Regions from separate parts of the Cedecea sp. NFIX57 genome, predicted to be linked through region 1. Evidence: predicted binding sites of a transcription regulator. Region 1 holds the regulator's gene; each other region holds the start of a gene.

Region 1 (4,214 bases):
CAGTGTGGTCATGGCGTTGATATGCTCGACGATGAACTGGCTGTGCGTCACCCAGAGTTTCATGTCTGCCAGGTAGTGAGAGTTAAATCCTGGCTCTTGCATCGCCTGATTGAGCGAGTTGAACAGCGCGTTGTGCGCCTGGTTGACCCGCATACGCTGCCAGGCCAGCGGGGTGGGCTCCGGATCGTTGCTTAATATCAGCCGAATAGCGTCCTGATCCGCCTCCAATGCGTCGTGGGCGTTCTGGCGCAGCAGGCCGGTTTGCCACTGTGGCCAGAGCCAGATCATGCCGCCAAAGGCAATCAGGCAGCCGAGCAGGGTGTCTATGAGCCGGGGAATGATGTAACTCTCGGCGCTGAGGGTGATGAGCTGCAGGGTATATACCGCCGTGACGGTGAAACCGATGGTGGCCCAGCCGTAGCTTTTGCGGATAAACAGGTAGCTCACCAGCGTAATCATTAACATCGCCAGCAGGGTGTAGCTGTCCGGGACGTGGAAGTGCAGGGTGATACCCGCTATACACAGCCCTGCCATGGTGCCTGCCGCCCTGTGAACGATGCGCACCCGCGTTGCACCATAGCCGTTTTGCGTCACGAACATCACCGTCATCAGGATCCAATACGGCTTTGGCAAGTGTAAGAAGGAGCCCAGCAGGCTGGCAATGGTCAGCATCACGCCTAAACGTGCGGAGCTGCGCAAAGCGGAGGATTTGAACGAGAGATAGCTTTTCAGGGCCGGGAAAAACGGTAAACGGCGTTCCCTGTCCTCCATTAAATCCCTCACGTACAGCGGCCGCTGGGTTTTCAGTACCCGGGCAATGCGGCTGAAGTGGTAATGGCAGAACTGCCCCACAGGATTGTCCGGGTTCTGGCGGGCGATTTTTTCCAGCGCGTCGATTTGCTTGTCCATGGTAAAACGCGTTGGGTAGCGGTGATAAAGAATATCGTCTGCCAGCACGCGCAGGCGCGCGGCGATGGTTTGGGCATTCCAGCGGATCACGGCTTCCGCATGGCTCTGCTCGACCAGCTTCTGAACCTCTTCCGGCTGATGCAGGCTAACCGAAATGTGCTCCTGCAAATCCAGCGCGACCTGGAAAGCACGTAACAGGCGCTTGTAGCCGTTTTGCTGGTTGGCGGACAGCATATGCAACTGCTGATAACAGGTGGTTATCAGGTCGACGGCTTTTTGCTGGCGGGCAAGCAGCGGCGGCAGCGCCTTTTCCGGATCGGTGTGCTGGGTTAGCAGGCTGTATTTTGCTTCGCAGTAATCTGCAAGCTGGCGATACAACAGGCTGAGCGACTCTCTGAGCGGCTGTTCACGCCATAGCCGGAACCAAAACCAGTTGAAGGCGCCGTACCAGATGGTGCCGAAGATATAGAGCACCATGGGTTTCCAGATCGGCATATTCCCGGCCATGCTGAGCGTAAAAATAGCGGCGATCAGCGACGCGGGCAGCAGGCGTGCGTGAAGTGAGCTGATTTCCGCCGTGACGCCGAGCAGCAGAGCCATGACGATCAATATCGCCGGCAGCGGGATGTGGGTATAAAGCAGCAGAAGCTGCAGGATAAGGCTGCTGAGGGCGAACAGGCTGCCGCCGATAATCAAACGTTTGAAGAAGCGTTTGTGCGGTGTGTCCAGCCCGGCAATGTTGCAGCAGGCGGGAACTAACGAGAAGAGCAGGCCGTTTTGCAGGCTGCCAAGCAGTAGGCCGATAGCCACGGGAAGACACAGCACCAGCGTTTGCCTCAGCGCGTAGTTAACTTCCGGGTGGTAAATTAATCTCTTCCACATAGCCTGAATTGTAGAGACAAAAAAGGCGTGTTACCGAAGCCACACGCCTTTATAAGGGCTAATTAACGTGTGCCGTAAACGACAATCGTTTTACCGTGGGCGGAAATGAGGTTCTGATCTTCCAGCATTTTCAGAATACGGCCAACGGTTTCGCGGGAGCAGCCCACGATCTGACCGATTTCCTGGCGGGTGATTTTGATTTGCATCCCGTCCGGGTGGGTCATGGCATCCGGCTGTTTAGCCAGGTTAAGCAACGTCTGAGCGATACGGCCGGTCACGTCGAGGAACGCGAGGTTGCCGACTTTCTCAGAGGTGACCTGCAGGCGGCGTGCCATCTGGGAAGAAAGGCGCATCAGGATGTCCGGGTTGACCTGAATCAGCTGACGGAATTTTTTATAGGAAATTTCAGCTACTTCACAGGCGGTCTTGGCACGAACCCAGGCGCTACGCTCCTGACCTTCTTCGAATAAACCTAATTCACCAATGAAATCACCCTGATTCAGATAAGAAAGGATCATCTCCTTGCCTTCTTCATCTTTAATCAGAACAGCTACGGAGCCTTTGACGATGTAGTACAGCGTCTCCGCCTTTTCACCCTGGTGAATCAGCGTGCTCTTCGACGGATACTTATGAATGTGGCAATGAGACAAGAACCATTCGAGAGTCGGGTCTGTTTGCGGTTTGCCAAGCACCATGCGCGGTTATCCTCTGTTATAAACTGGCTACCAAAGACAAGACGTGAAACCTCTTGTCTGGCGTTGCAATCGTGAAATTTTCCCAAGCCCTGGGAGCTGGCGGGCAGGTTAACCCTGCGGCCTGTAATTAGTCGTTTCCTCTGCTTACGGCATAAACGTCTCTGTATCGCAGCAGCATCCGGATTGTTTTAGCATAGCTTTTGGTAAGTGTCTTGTATTGTCTCGTTTCAGCATGACCTGGATCGCCTTACGTTGCCAGTTTTCACGTAGACGCGTAATCTGAAAGAATATTTTCTCAACGGGAGTAAGTAAAATGCAGGCAAGAGTTAAATGGGTGGAAGGCATGACTTTCCTCGGTGAATCCGCTTCTGGCCACCAAATTCTGATGGACGGCAACTCCGGGGATAAAGCGCCAAGTCCGATGGAAATGCTGCTGATGGCCGCGGGTGGTTGTAGCTCAATTGACGTGGTGTCGATTCTGCAAAAAGGCCGTCATGAGGTGACGGATTGTGAGGTGAAACTGACTTCCGAACGTCGTGAAGAAGCGCCACGCCTGTTTACCCACATCCATCTGCATTTTGTTGTGAGTGGTAAAGAGCTGAAAGAAAGTGCGGTTGCCCGCGCCGTTGAGCTGACTGCAGAGAAATATTGCTCGGTGACGTTGATGCTGGAGAAAGCCGCAGAGATTAGCCACAGCTACGAACTTATTGAAGCATAAGTAGAAAAGGGCGGTGTACAAACCGCCCTTACGCCATCAGGCAATTTTCCTGCCTTCCGCCAGCCTCTGCACCAACGGGGCCATGATCAGCTCCATCGCCAGCCCCATTTTCCCTCCCGGCACCACCAATGTATTAATGTGGGAGATAAACGACCCCTGCAACATCGCCAGCAAATAAGGGAAGTCGATGTCGTCCAGCCCGCGGAAGTGAATGACCACGAAGCTTTCGTCCAGCGACGGAATGGCCCGGGCGGCAAACGGGTTAGAAGTATCCACCGTCGGAACGCGCTGGAAGTTGATATGGGTACGTGAGAATTGTGGGGTAATGAAGTTGATGTAATCATCCATGGAGCGCACAACGGAATCCATCACCGCTTCCCGCGAATGCCCACGCTCGCTGGTGTCGCGCACCAGTTTCTGGATCCATTCCAGGTTAACGATGGGCACCACGCCTACCAATAAATCGACGCAGTCGGCGACGTTATGCTGAGGGGTGACCACGCCGCCGTGAAGACCTTCATAAAACAGGACGTCAGTGGGCTCCGGGAGCGGCTGCCAGGGGGTAAACGTTCCCGGTACCTGATTCCACGGCACGGCTTCATCGTAGGTATGCAGGTATTTACGCGATTGCCCTTTGCCGGTCTGGCCGTACTCGATAAAGGTTTGTTCCAATAGCCCGAAATCGTTGGCTTCTGGCCCAAAGTAACTAATATGGCGGCCGGCATCCCGTGCCTTGCGGATAGCCATGTCCATTTCCGGACGGGTATAACGGTGGAAACTGTCGCCTTCAACTTCGGCGGCGCGCAGGTTGAGCTGCTGGAAAATTTTGCGAAAAGCGAGGCTGGTGGTTGTCGTTCCGGCGCCGCTGGAACCTGTGACCGCAATAACCGGGTGTTTGGCTGACATAGGGTGAAAACTCCGTGAGGGATCGGAAAAGAGAGCTGTATCTGCTTGTTATACTTTTCAGCCAGTATAGATCACCCTGCCAGTTAGCGGTCAGCCGCGAAACT
Region 2 (4,214 bases), on a different contig from region 1:
CGGCCTATCAGCTGCTGCTGAACGATAAGCTTGCCGATGGCGCGGGGGCCGGCTGGGTGGCGACCAGCCATACCCTGGGCTACGGGCTTTGCGCCATGCTGGTGCCGCTGGTGTCTAAAACCGGGGCCGAGGCGGCGCTGATTATGGTGGCCTTTTTAGCCGCCGTATTATTTACCGTGGTGTCTGGCGTTATCTGGCGCAGTCGCCACCGTTCACGTCATTCTGCAATTTAAGCGTAAGGAAAAGTTATGGCTGGAGTTCAGGGCTATCGTCTGTTTAACGTTCAACTGGCGCGGAAAACGGCCGTGTCGCCTTCGCTGCTGAGTCTGGTGTTTAGCGGGCCTGATGTGGCGCAGATGAAATGTGACTCGCCGGATCAGCGTATTAAAATGCTGTTTCCGTCCGAAGACGGGACGCCGCCGTCACTGCCTGCCGAAGGGCAGTGGTACCAGATTGCCCAGGGGATGCCGAAGGAGAAGCGCCCGGTGATCCGTACCTATACGCTGCGCCATGTCGATCCTGCCCGGCAGGAAGTGACGGTGGAATTTGTCAGCCACGGCACCGAAGGCCCGGCCTCCGCATGGGCGATTAATTCTGTCCCCGGTGATGCTATCCAGATTGTGGCCCCCAACGCCGCCCATCCGGAAGACAGCGGCGGCTATGAATGGACGCCGCCTGCCGGGTTACGCAATGCGCTGATTATCGCCGATGAAACTGCTTTGCCAGCCGCTCGCGGCATTCTGGAAATGCTGGCTCGCCAGGCTCAGCCACCAAAAATACAGGCCTTTTTTGAAGTGCCGGACGAGGGGGACTGCGTGGACTTAAGCGCCTATGGCTTCGCCGAGATCAACTGGCTGCCGCGCAAAACCGTCTCTGCCACCCACGGCGAATGCCTGATTCAGGCGGTAAAAATGCAGGCGAGGGTGCCGGAAAGCGGCCATCATGAAGCTGTTCAGGAAGAGGCCGAAGGCGAACTGCTGTGGGATAAAGCCACCACCGGCAGCAACGAGTTTTACGGCTGGGTCGCGGCGGAGTCGACGGTGGTTAAGCTGCTGCGCCGCCATTTGATCGGCGAGCGCGGCGTTGAACATGAAGCGATTAACTTTATGGCCTACTGGGCGAAAGGGCGAGTTCGTTAGTAAAAGGGCGGCCATTGGCCGCCCCATAATCAGATCTTCTTCAGCTGCGGCATTAACATCACCGTGGTTTTCACAATCTGCATTAACTCTTCATAGCTGGCGTTCTCGCGGGCGCTGACCGACATCCCCTGAATGATGCAGCACAGGTATTTCGCCAGGCAGCGAATATTGCGCTCCGCCGGGATCTCGCCTTTTTGCTGGCGCATTTCAAGGAAACGCACCAGCGTTTGTTCCTGCACGGCATGGCGGGCTTTTATCGTCGCGGCGATGTCTTCCGACGACGCGGCCAGCACGGATGAGGTGCAAATGATAAAGCAACCAGCGGGCGTGCTCTTGTCGGTAAAGCATTGCGCGACCGCGGAAAGATAGTTCTCCAGCGCGGCTTCCATGGTCTGCTCTTCACAAAACAGGCAGGCCTCGTGCTTAGCCGCAAAGCGCGCGATATAGCGATCCAGCACCGCGCGAAACAACCCTTCTTTGTTGATGAACTCCGCATAGAGCGTTGGGGCTTTTGCCCCGGTGGCTTCTACCAGATGCGCCATGGATGTTGCTTCATAGCCATGCTGCCAGAAGAGTGTCATGGCCTTGTCGAGTGCTGCTTCCCTGTCAAACACCTTTGGACGGCCACGGCTTTTTTTGCTGCAACTTAATGTCTCGGTTGCCATACCTGCCGTTTAACCTCTGTCTAATTAGTGAACACTTATTATAAAAATAATCGGCGGCGGTAGCCAGCGCCATGTTATGAAAAATAATTATTTCTTATCACAATGAAAAATAGCGTTTTTTTTAATTAGTTAACGGTCGTTATTAAAATGTGTTGACGCGTGATGTAGATCACGTTTATGATTTAGTTATCGATCGTTAACTAATTAAGTTTAACGACCTAACATTCACCTGCTTAGGACCTGAATCATGAAAACCTTAACTACGCTGTTCGCTGCCGCCGTCATTAGCTCACTCTCATTTGCAAGCTTTGCGGCTGTAGAAGTCTCCGCCACGCCTGCCGGCCAGCAAAAAGTCGGCACTATCAGCGCCGATGCGGGCAGCAACCTCTCTTCCCTGGAAGAACAGTTGGCCGCGAAGGCCGATGCAATGGGCGCTAAATCGTTCCGTATTACCTCCGTTAACGGTCCGAACACCCTGCACGGTACTGCCGTCATCTATAAATAAGCCAGACGTTAACCCTCAATACGTTTGACCTTATTCGTTATATGCCACTGCAAGCAAAAGGCCCTGTCGCAAGACAGGGCCTTTTTTTACGTCTAAAACCTGAACTTAGATTTCGTTTGCTGGTTGGTCGGCCACATGGGCATTGACGTTGACCGGCATCCCGGAACGATGCTCCATGGCCTGTTCCATCACCTGCGCATCGGTTTTAGGTGCATTGCGGAACTGCGTCATCTGCTCGTTCAGAACAATCGGCAGGACTTTCGGGTCGTCATCAATCGCTTTGGACAGCGGCTGGTGAACTTCAACCAGGCGGGAGCCGTCCGGCTCAACGGAAGCTTTGATTGGCGTGTTGATGATGCGAACCGAAGTGCCGACCGGAACCGTGTTAAACAGCGCTTTAATATCGCCGTCGCGCAGGCGGATACAGCCGGAGCTGACGCGCATACCGATGCCGAAGTCGGCGTTGGTGCCGTGCAGCAGGTACACGCCGCCGAACGCCGCCAGGCGAATCGCGTGGTGCCCCATCGGGTTATCCGGCCCGGCAGGAACTACGGCCGGGAGCTTGATCCCTTGTGCCAGGTAACGCGCACGAATATTGGCCGTTGGCGTCCAGGTCGGGTTAGCGCGTTTATCGGAGATTTTTGTCACCATTGTCGGCGTCAGCGTATCGCCTCCCAACTGGCCAATGCCAATCGGGTAAACGGTGACGCTGTTTTTCCCGGCAGGGAAGTAGTACAGGCGCAGTTCGGCAAGGTTAATCACAATGCCCTCGCGCGGGACATCCGGCAGCAGCATCTGGCGCGGGATTGTCAGCACGCTCCCGGCACGGGGAACATAAGGATCCACGCCCGGGTTGGCCTGCAGCAATGCCAGGAAACCGACGTTGTATTTTTTGGCAATAGCCTCCAGTGAACCACCATCGTTTTCAACCTGATGGAACAGGTTTTTGCCGATCAGGCGGCTGTTAGCGGTGGGAAGCGGATAATCGTTAGCGCTGGCGGGCAGCGCCATGGCCGCGGCGCCCAGTAAGGCTGCGGCGGTAAACCAGCGGCGGAAAGACAAAGTACGCGATGCAAACATAGCTTAAACCCTGCGATATTAATGGCTAATTATTGAGGCAGATAAACGCCAATTATCGCTGAACTGCGTGTCGGGAAGTCCTGGGGATTGCAAAGGATGTGTAAATGTCACAGAAAATTGCGCCTTACCGGGCGGTAAGGCGCAGAGGCATCAGGCCGCGGCGTTTTCCGCCAGGTTGCGCATAAAGTTACGCACCCATTCCATGCGCGTTTTCCGATCCTCAAGCTCCTGGAAGAACTTCAGTCGGATAGGGCCATCCAGGCGGTAGTGCTGCGGCTGCTTCTGCAGCAGGCCAATCAGCCACACCGGATCAACGTGGTTTTTCTCCGCGAACTCGATGGTGCCGCCTTTTTCATTGCCTTCAATCTTACGCACGCCCAGCTTTTGTGCCTGCTGGCGCAGCGCGGCGATATCCAGCAGATTACGCGCCGCATCCGGCAGAAGGCCAAATCGGTCGATCAGCTCGACTTTCAGCTCGTCCAGTTCGTGCTCGCCTTTGGCGCTGGCGATGCGCTTATAGAACGACAGGCGCGTATTGACGTCGGGAATAAAATCATCCGGCAGCAGGGCGGGCATCCGCAGCTCGACTTCCGTCTGGCTGTTGGTGAGATCTTCCAGAGAAGGCTCTCGGCCCTCTTTCAGCGCATCGACGGCGTTTTCCAGCAGCTCCATGTAGAGCGAGAAGCCGATAGTTTCCATCTGCCCGCTCTGGTCTTCTCCCAGCAGCTCGCCCGCCCCGCGAATTTCCAGGTCGTGGGTAGCTAATGCGAACCCGGCACCTAAATCTTCCAGCGAGGCAATCGCCTCCAGGCGCTTTTGCGCGTC
Region 3 (4,214 bases), on a different contig from region 1:
TTTACCTCAGCGTGCTTGAAAATGTGCTGGCGCAGGGCAAGCAGGCTTTAGTGCTGGTGCCGGAAATTGGCCTGACTCCGCAAACTATCGCCCGCTTCCGGGAGCGCTTTAACGCGCCGGTTGAAGTCCTGCACTCCGGGCTGAATGACAGCGAAAGGCTCAGCGTGTGGCTAAAAGCACGCAGCGGTGAGGCAGCCATCGTCATTGGTACCCGCTCCTCTCTGTTCACGCCGTTCTGTCGTCTCGGCGTCATCGTCATCGATGAGGAGCATGACAGTTCCTATAAACAGCAAGAAGGCTGGCGTTATCACGCTCGCGATTTAGCTGTTTACCGGGCACATGCTGAAAACATTCCGATCATTCTCGGCTCGGCAACGCCAGCATTAGAAACCCTGCACAATGTTCAGGTGGGAAAATATCGCCAGTTACGCCTGACCAAAAGAGCCGGAAACGCGCGCCCGGCTCATCAGCAGGTTGTCGATCTGAAAGGGCAGCAGCTCAAAGCAGGTTTAGCCCCTGCACTTATTAAAAAGATCGGCGAACATCTTGCCGCAGATAACCAGGTGATCCTTTTCCTCAACCGCCGCGGCTTCGCTCCTGCCCTGCTCTGCCACGAATGCGGCTGGATTGCGGAATGCGCAAGGTGCGATCATTACTACACGCTGCACCAGGGCCAGCGCCACCTGCGCTGCCACCATTGCGACAGCCAGCGCGCGATCCCGCAGCAGTGCCCACAGTGCGGTTCCACACATCTGGTTCCAGTAGGAATGGGGACTGAACAGCTTGAACACAGCCTTGAGCCGCTGTTCCCGAACGTACCGATTTCTCGTATCGACCGCGATACCACCAGCCGTAAAGGCGCGCTGGAACAACAGTTGGCCGAAGTGCACCGGGGCGGCGCACGTATTCTTATCGGCACCCAGATGCTGGCTAAAGGCCACCACTTCCCTGATGTCACGCTGGTCGCCTTACTTGATGTAGACGGCGCGCTTTTCTCAGCAGATTTCCGTGCCGCCGAACGCTTTGCCCAGCTCTACGTCCAGGTTTCTGGCCGGGCGGGCCGAGCCGGTAAGCAAGGTGAAGTCCTGCTGCAAACGCACCATCCTGAACACCCTTTGCTGCAAACGCTGCTGACCAAAGGCTACGATGCGTTTTCCAGTCAGGCATTGAACGAGCGCCAAACGGTATTTTTGCCGCCGTATACCAGCCATGTGTTGATCCGGGCCGAAGATCAGAACAACCACCAGGCACCGCTATTTTTGCAGCAGTTACGTAATCTGCTGGAAGCCAGCCCGCTGCGCGATGAGCAGCTCTGGATCATGGGGCCAGTCCCTTCGCTGCAGCCCAAACGCGGCGGGCGTTTTCGCTGGCAAATCTTGCTGCAGCACCCATCGCGCGGGCGCCTGCAAAAGCTGGTCAGCCACTCGCTCACGCTGGTCAACACGCTGCCTGAAGCCCGGAAAGTGAAGTGGATGCTGGATGTCGACCCTATCGACGGGTAGCACAATCGGGCTGGTTATGCGAAGCCGATCGAAAAATCTAATACTCATCACATTTCTTATGAAAAATTTGTAACCGCTTACAGCCAACTTCTGCTAAGAATGTGATGACTGTCAGACACACAGGAGTGTTGACGATAGCGGCGTGCATGTGAGGAGAAGAAGTGAAGCCGAAGAAACCGGTGGTGAATGCCACCATGAAAGATGTCGCCGTGCAGGCAAAAGTGTCTACTGCAACGGTATCCCGCGCCTTAATGAACCCGGACAAAGTTTCACAAAGCACCCGTAATCGCGTGGAACAGGCGGCGATTGAAGTGGGGTATTTGCCACATTCTCTGGGGCGTAACATCAAGCGCAGCGAATCACGCACTATTCTGGTCATCGTGCCGGATATCTGCGATCCGTTTTTCAGCGAAATCATTCGCGGGATTGAAGTCACCGCAGCTTCACACGGCTATCTCGTGCTGATTGGCGATTGCGCCCACCAAAATCAGCAGGAAAAAACCTTCATCGACCTGATCATCACCAAACAAATTGATGGCATGCTGCTGCTGGGCTCACGCCTGCCGTTTGACGCCAGCAAAGAAGAGCAACGCAACCTGCCGCCGATGGTCATGGCCAATGAGTTTGCCCCTGAGCTGGAACTGCCCACGGTGCATATCGACAATCTGACCGCCGCCTTTAACGCCGTTTACTATCTGCAAGAGCTGGGGCATCAGCGCATCGCCTGTATTGCCGGGCCTGAAGAAATGCCGCTTTGCCATTATCGCTTACAGGGATACGTTCAGGCGCTTCGCCGCAACGGTATCGTCGTCGATCCTCACTATATTGCGCGCGGCGATTTTACCTATGAAGCAGGCGCCGCAGCACTGGCACAGCTTATTGCTCTGCCCGAACCCCCAACGGCTATTTTCTGCCATAGTGACGTAATGGCGCTGGGTGCGCTTTCTCAGGCGAAACGCAGCGGGCTTAAAGTGCCGGAAGATTTATCGATTATGGGCTTCGACGACATTGCCCTGTCGCAGTTCTGTGACCCGCCCCTCACCACCGTCGCGCAACCCCGTTTCGATATTGGTAAGGAAGCTATGCTGCTATTGCTGGACAACATGAACGGCCAAAACGTTAACAGCGGTTCACGCCTGCTGGACTGCGATCTTATTGAGCGAGGCAGCACCGCCGCGCCCGGCAGCAGAAATTGAGCCGTTTTTAAGACTGCATAAACTGGTCAAAGCCCCGCCCCTTAAGTAACATGGCGGACTGATAAACGAATAAAGACAGCGAAACGATAGTGGCACAACGAGATTATGTAAGCCGCGGGCAATCGGCAGGGACGCGGCGCAAAAAAAGTACACCCCGCAAAAAGCAACGTAGTCTGCCCTCCGTCTCTCCGACGATGGTTGCCATTGCGGCCGCAGTCGTGGTGGCCTTTGTCGGTGCTCTTTACTTTATTACTCACCATAAGAAAGAAGAGATTGACGCGCTCCCTGGCCACAAAGTGACCGGCAATGGTTTGCCGCCAAAACCGGAAGAGCGCTGGCGTTATATTAAAGAGCTGGAAAACCGCCAGCCCGGCGTCCGTGCGCCTACCGAACCTACCGCCGGCGGCGAAGTCATGAACCAAAGCCAGCTGACCAACGAACAGCGTCAGTTGCTGGAGCAAATGCAGGCGGATATGCGCCAGCAGCCTACGCAGCTGAATGAAGTCCCATGGAATGAGCAAACCCCTGCCCAGCGCCAGCAAACGCTGCAGCGCCAGAAACAGATTGTGCAGCAAACTCAACCTGTACAACAGCAGCAGTGGAATACACAAACGCAGCAGCCACGGGTGCAGCAGCGTGTAGCGGAACAGCCATACCAGCAGCCGCGCAATACGCAGCAAACCACGCAGCCTTATCAGCAGCCAAAAACCGTGCAGCAGCAACAGCCGAAAACCTCTACGGCAAATAATCAGCAGCCTTATCAGGATCTGCTGCAAACGCCACCGCACAGCCAGCAAAAAGCGCCACAGCAAACCAAACCGGTTCAGCGTGAAGTGCAGCCAGCGCCAATTACGCGTGAGCCAGAAGTGGCTAAGCAGGCTCCTGCTGCTCAGGAGAAAAAAGACGAAAAACGCTGGATGGTGCAGTGTGGTTCGTTTAAAGGCAGCGAGCAGGCGGAAACCGTTCGTGCTCAGCTGGCGTTTGAAGGCTTTGATTCCCGCATTACCACCAATAACGGCTGGAACCGCGTCGTCATTGGGCCAATCAAAGGTAAAGACAATGCCGATGGCACCATCAATCGGCTGAAGATGGCTGGACATACCAGCTGTATTCGTCTTGCTGCCGGGGGTTGAAACCCCAAAATTGCCCCCCATTTATAATGGCATTAGGCCCTGCGCACCGCGCAGGGCTCCTGTTTAGCTGATGCAAAAGGGGTCCGATCGTGACAACAATAGTAAGTGTACGTCGTAACGGCCATGTGGTTATTGCCGGCGATGGCCAGGCCACGCTGGGTAATACCGTCATGAAAGGTAACGTCAAAAAAGTACGTCGCCTGTACAACGATAAAGTGATCGCAGGCTTTGCCGGCGGCACTGCGGATGCCTTCACGCTGTTCGAATTGTTTGAGCGCAAGCTGGAAATGCATCAGGGTCACCTGGTGAAAGCCGCTGTTGAGCTGGCGAAGGACTGGCGTACCGACCGCATGCTGCGCAAGCTTGAAGCACTGCTGGCCGTG
Region 4 (4,214 bases), on a different contig from region 1:
TATTCAAAGGCGCGTGCTTCGCGAAAGGCGAATTTAAGGCGGCGGGCTATCAGGCTTTTTGCAATGCCTGGCGGGCCAAGTAAAAAGACGCTTTCGCCGCTCAGCGCCGCTAGCAAACAGAGACGAACGGCGTGCTGACGTTCAAAAAGTCCCTTTTCCAGCGCCTGGCTGAGACGAGAAATTCTTTCAGCCAGCAAATGTGATTGAGCCATAATTAGCTTTGCATCCTTACGCGGTTAACCCTGTGGAGAAACGCGAGTATAGCGTTTATTTTTAGCCAGTTAATGTGCTGATTATGCCGCATGCAACGTTTGAGCTGAGATAAGTCAAATGCATTTAGGAGTACGATTTACACAATTATCGTGCATACTGTGCGCCGTTTTGTGGGCCAAGGGACTAAGCACACGTTTTCGGGATTCCAACAAAAGATTAGTCTATGAGCGCTGATAATAAACAATCGTTGCCGGCCGTTACGCTGGCTGCTATCGGGGTTGTGTACGGTGATATTGGTACCAGCCCGCTTTATACCCTTCGCGAATGCCTGTCCGGGCAGTTTGGGTTTGGCGTTGAACGCGACGCCGTGTTTGGCTTTTTGTCGTTAATTTTTTGGCTGTTGGTTCTGGTCGTCTCCATCAAATATCTCACCTTCGTGATGCGGGCGGATAACGCCGGGGAAGGCGGGATCTTAACGCTAATGTCGCTTGCCGGGCGTAATACGACGGCGCGAATGACTTCTGTCCTGGTGATCATGGGGTTGATTGGCGGCAGTTTCTTCTACGGCGAGGTGGTTATCACGCCGGCGATATCGGTGATGTCGGCCATAGAGGGCCTTGAGATAGCCGCACCGCAGCTCGATCAGTACATTGTTCCCCTCTCTATTATTGTTCTGACGCTGCTGTTTATGATTCAGAAGCACGGCACTGGCATCGTGGGTAAGTTGTTCGCGCCAGTTATGCTGCTGTGGTTCCTGACGCTCGCCGTTTTGGGCGCACGCAGTATTATCGGCAACCCAGAAGTTCTGCAGGCACTTAACCCGGCCTGGGCGGTGAATTTCTTCGTGCAGTACAAAGCCGTGTCGTTCGTTGCTCTCGGGGCGGTTGTGCTGGCAATCACCGGCGTTGAGGCGCTGTATGCCGATATGGGGCACTTTGGTAAGCTCCCGATTCGCATTGCATGGTTTATCGCGGTTCTGCCTTCATTAGTCCTTAACTATTTTGGTCAGGGCGCTCTGCTGTTAAAGAACCCGGAAGCGATTAAAAACCCGTTCTTCTTGCTGGCACCAGACTGGGCGCTGATCCCGCTATTGGTCCTGGCAACGCTGGCAACGGTGATTGCCTCTCAGGCCGTTATTTCCGGCGTATTCTCGCTGACGCGTCAGGCGGTTCGCCTGGGTTACCTCTCGCCAATGCGCATCATCCATACCTCGGAAATGGAGTCCGGGCAGATTTACATTCCAGCGATTAACTGGATTCTGTATATCGCCGTGGTGATCGTCATCGTTAGCTTCGAACATTCAAGCAACCTGGCGGCGGCATACGGCATCGCCGTAACCGGCACGATGGTGCTGACCTCGATTCTCTGCTGTACCGTCGCGCGCAAAAACTGGCACTGGAATAAAATTGCCGTGCTCCTGATGTGCGTGGGCTTCTTGTTTATCGACGTGCCGCTATTCTCCGCTAACCTCGAGAAAATCGTCTCTGGCGGCTGGCTGCCGCTCACGCTGGGCCTCGTCATGTTTACTATCATGACGACGTGGAAGAGCGAGCGTTTCCGCCTGCTGCGCCGTATGCACGAGCACGGTAACTCGCTGGAAGCGATGATTGCGTCCCTTGAGAAGTCTCCGCCGGTTCGCGTGCCGGGCACCGCGGTTTATATGTCCCGCGCGTTGAACGTGATCCCGTTTGCCATGCTGCATAACCTCAAGCACAACAAAGTGCTGCACGAGCGAGTCGTTCTGCTGACGCTGCGCACTGAAGATGCTCCGTACGTTCATAACGTTAAGCGCGTTTCTATTGAGCAGCTGTCGCCCACCTTCTGGCGTGTGGTGGCCAGCTACGGCTGGCGTGAAACGCCGAATGTGGAAGAGATTTTCCACCGCTGTGGTCTGGAAGGCCTGAGCTGCCGGATGATGGAAACCTCGTTCTTCATGTCGCATGAGTCGCTGATTATCGGCAAGCGCCCGTGGTATCTCCGCCTGCGCGGCAAGCTTTTCCTTGCCCTGCAGCGAAATGCCCTGCGCGCGCCTGACCAGTTTGAGATCCCGCCGAACAGGGTTATCGAACTGGGTACCCAGGTCGAGATTTAACCCCTCTAATATTGCCCGGTGGCAGCTGCTTACCGGGCAATTTTTTTGATTGGTGCATGCTGATGCCCTCACCCCGATCCTCTCCCACAAGGAGAGGGCGCAAAGACTAAAAAACGGTACCCAGGTACCGTTTTGCATTTATTAGCGAAACGTTTCGATGTTGATCACACTTCTTTAACCTGGTGGTTGTTTAACCGCCACATCTTTTCCTACACTCATTATCAGCGAAACGTTTCGCTAGTGGAGCAGGAAAATGAAGAAAGGTACCGTTCTTAACGCTGATATTTCGGCCGTTATCTCCCGTCTGGGGCACACCGATACGCTGGTGGTTGCCGATGCCGGGCTGCCAATTCCGCGTAATACTCAGCGCATTGATTTGGCATTAACTCACGGCGTTCCGGGCTTTATGCAGGTCGTGGATGTGGTAACGCAGGAAATGCAGGTTGAGGCGGCAATCATTGCTTCTGAAATCAAACAACATAATCCCGCGCTTCACGAAACGTTGCTCAGCCATATTGAGCAGCTGCAAAAACACCAGGGAAACACCATAACTATTCGTTACATCAGCCATGAGCAGTTCAAGCAGCACACCGCGGATGCACATGCGGTTATTCGCAGCGGGGAGTGTTCCCCGTATGCGAATATCATTCTCTGTGCCGGCGTAACCTTCTGAGGAGGTCAGCATGGAACCCTTACTGCAACTTAAAGGGATCGATAAATCGTTCCCAGGGGTGAAAGCCCTGTCTGGCGCGGCGCTGAACGTCTACCCGGGCCACGCCATGGCGCTGGTGGGTGAAAACGGCGCCGGCAAATCCACGATGATGAAAGTCCTGACCGGGATCTACACCAAAGATGCCGGTTCGCTGCTGTGGCTGGGAAAAGAAACCGCCTTTAGCGGGCCGAAAGCGTCTCAGGAAGCCGGTATCGGGATTATTCACCAGGAACTCAACCTGATCCCGCAGCTCAGCATTGCGGAGAACATCTTCCTTGGCCGCGAGTTTGTCGGGCATTTTGGCAACATTGACTGGAAGAAGATGTACCGCGAAGCCGACAAGCTGCTGGCGAAGCTGAATTTACGCTACACCAGCGAACGTCTGGTGGGCGAGCTGTCGATTGGCGATCAGCAAATGGTTGAGATTGCCAAGGTGCTGAGCTTTGAGTCCAAAGTCATCATCATGGATGAACCGACCGATGCGCTGACCGATACGGAAACCGAGTCGCTGTTCCGCGTTATCCGTGAGCTGAAAGCTCAGGGCTGCGGCATCGTTTATATCTCCCACCGTATGAAAGAGATTTTTGAGGTGTGCGACGACGTGACTGTGCTGCGTGACGGGCAGTTTATTGCCGAGCGCGAAGTCTCCACGCTTACCGAAGATACCCTGATCGAAATGATGGTTGGCCGCAAGCTGGAAGACCAGTATCCGCATCTGGACAAGCAGCCCGGCGATATTCGACTGCGGGTCGATAACGTATCCGGCCCAGGCGTGAAGGATGTTTCTTTCACGCTACGCCAAGGCGAAATCCTCGGCGTTGCCGGGCTGATGGGCGCCGGGCGTACCGAATTGATGAAAGTGCTTTATGGCGCGCTGCCGAGAAGCGGTGGCTACGTGGCGCTGGATGGCCGTGAAGTGGTGACTCGCTCTCCGCAGGATGGGCTGGCTAACGGCATCGTTTATATCTCTGAAGACCGTAAGCGTGATGGCCTGGTTCTGGGGATGTCAGTGAAGGAGAACATGTCGTTGACCGCGCTGCGTTATTTCAGCCGCGGGGCCGGCAGCCTGAAGCATAAAGATGAGCAGCAGGCGGTGCAGGATTTTATTCGTCTGTTCAACGTCAAAACGCCATCCATGGAGCAGCCGATTGGCCTGCTGTCCGGCGGTAACCAACAGAAAGTCGCCATCGCGCGTGG

What was found. Region 1 encodes CRP, which controls carbon source genes, mostly activating them, when cyclic AMP is high. Its sites were predicted from a motif close to ATGTGANNNNNNTCACAT; they were not measured.
Region 2: the regulator CRP is predicted to act here: its motif matches at 1,962-1,979, upstream of bhsA (multiple stress resistance protein BhsA).
Region 3: the regulator CRP is predicted to act here: its motif matches at 1,602-1,619, upstream of cytR (DNA-binding transcriptional regulator CytR).
Region 4: the regulator CRP is predicted to act here: its motif matches at 2,458-2,475, upstream of rbsD (D-ribose pyranase).

The regions. Positions count from the first base shown of each region.
Region 1 covers NZ_FXAS01000003.1:14,165-18,378, reverse strand. The annotation lists gene B9Y90_RS02765 (YccS/YhfK family putative transporter) at 1-1,791, opposite strand, end outside; gene crp (cAMP-activated global transcriptional regulator CRP) at 1,854-2,486, opposite strand; gene B9Y90_RS02755 (OsmC family protein) at 2,800-3,204, shown strand; gene B9Y90_RS02750 (phosphoribulokinase) at 3,241-4,110, opposite strand; gene B9Y90_RS02745 (YheU family protein) at 4,201-4,214, opposite strand, start outside.
Region 2 covers NZ_FXAS01000015.1:100,868-105,081, forward strand. The annotation lists gene B9Y90_RS14730 (MFS transporter) at 1-233, shown strand, start outside; gene B9Y90_RS14735 (siderophore-interacting protein) at 249-1,139, shown strand; gene B9Y90_RS14740 (TetR/AcrR family transcriptional regulator) at 1,169-1,804, opposite strand; gene bhsA (multiple stress resistance protein BhsA) at 2,052-2,309, shown strand; gene ldtC (L,D-transpeptidase LdtC) at 2,415-3,389, opposite strand; gene mfd (transcription-repair coupling factor) at 3,540-4,214, opposite strand, start outside.
Region 3 covers NZ_FXAS01000024.1:46,377-50,590, reverse strand. The annotation lists gene priA (primosomal protein N') at 1-1,502, shown strand, start outside; gene cytR (DNA-binding transcriptional regulator CytR) at 1,664-2,698, shown strand; gene ftsN (cell division protein FtsN) at 2,788-3,831, shown strand; gene hslV (ATP-dependent protease subunit HslV) at 3,921-4,214, shown strand, end outside.
Region 4 covers NZ_FXAS01000016.1:119,745-123,958, forward strand. The annotation lists gene ravA (ATPase RavA) at 1-212, opposite strand, end outside; gene kup (low affinity potassium transporter Kup) at 437-2,305, shown strand; gene rbsD (D-ribose pyranase) at 2,559-2,978, shown strand; gene rbsA (ribose ABC transporter ATP-binding protein RbsA) at 2,989-4,214, shown strand, end outside.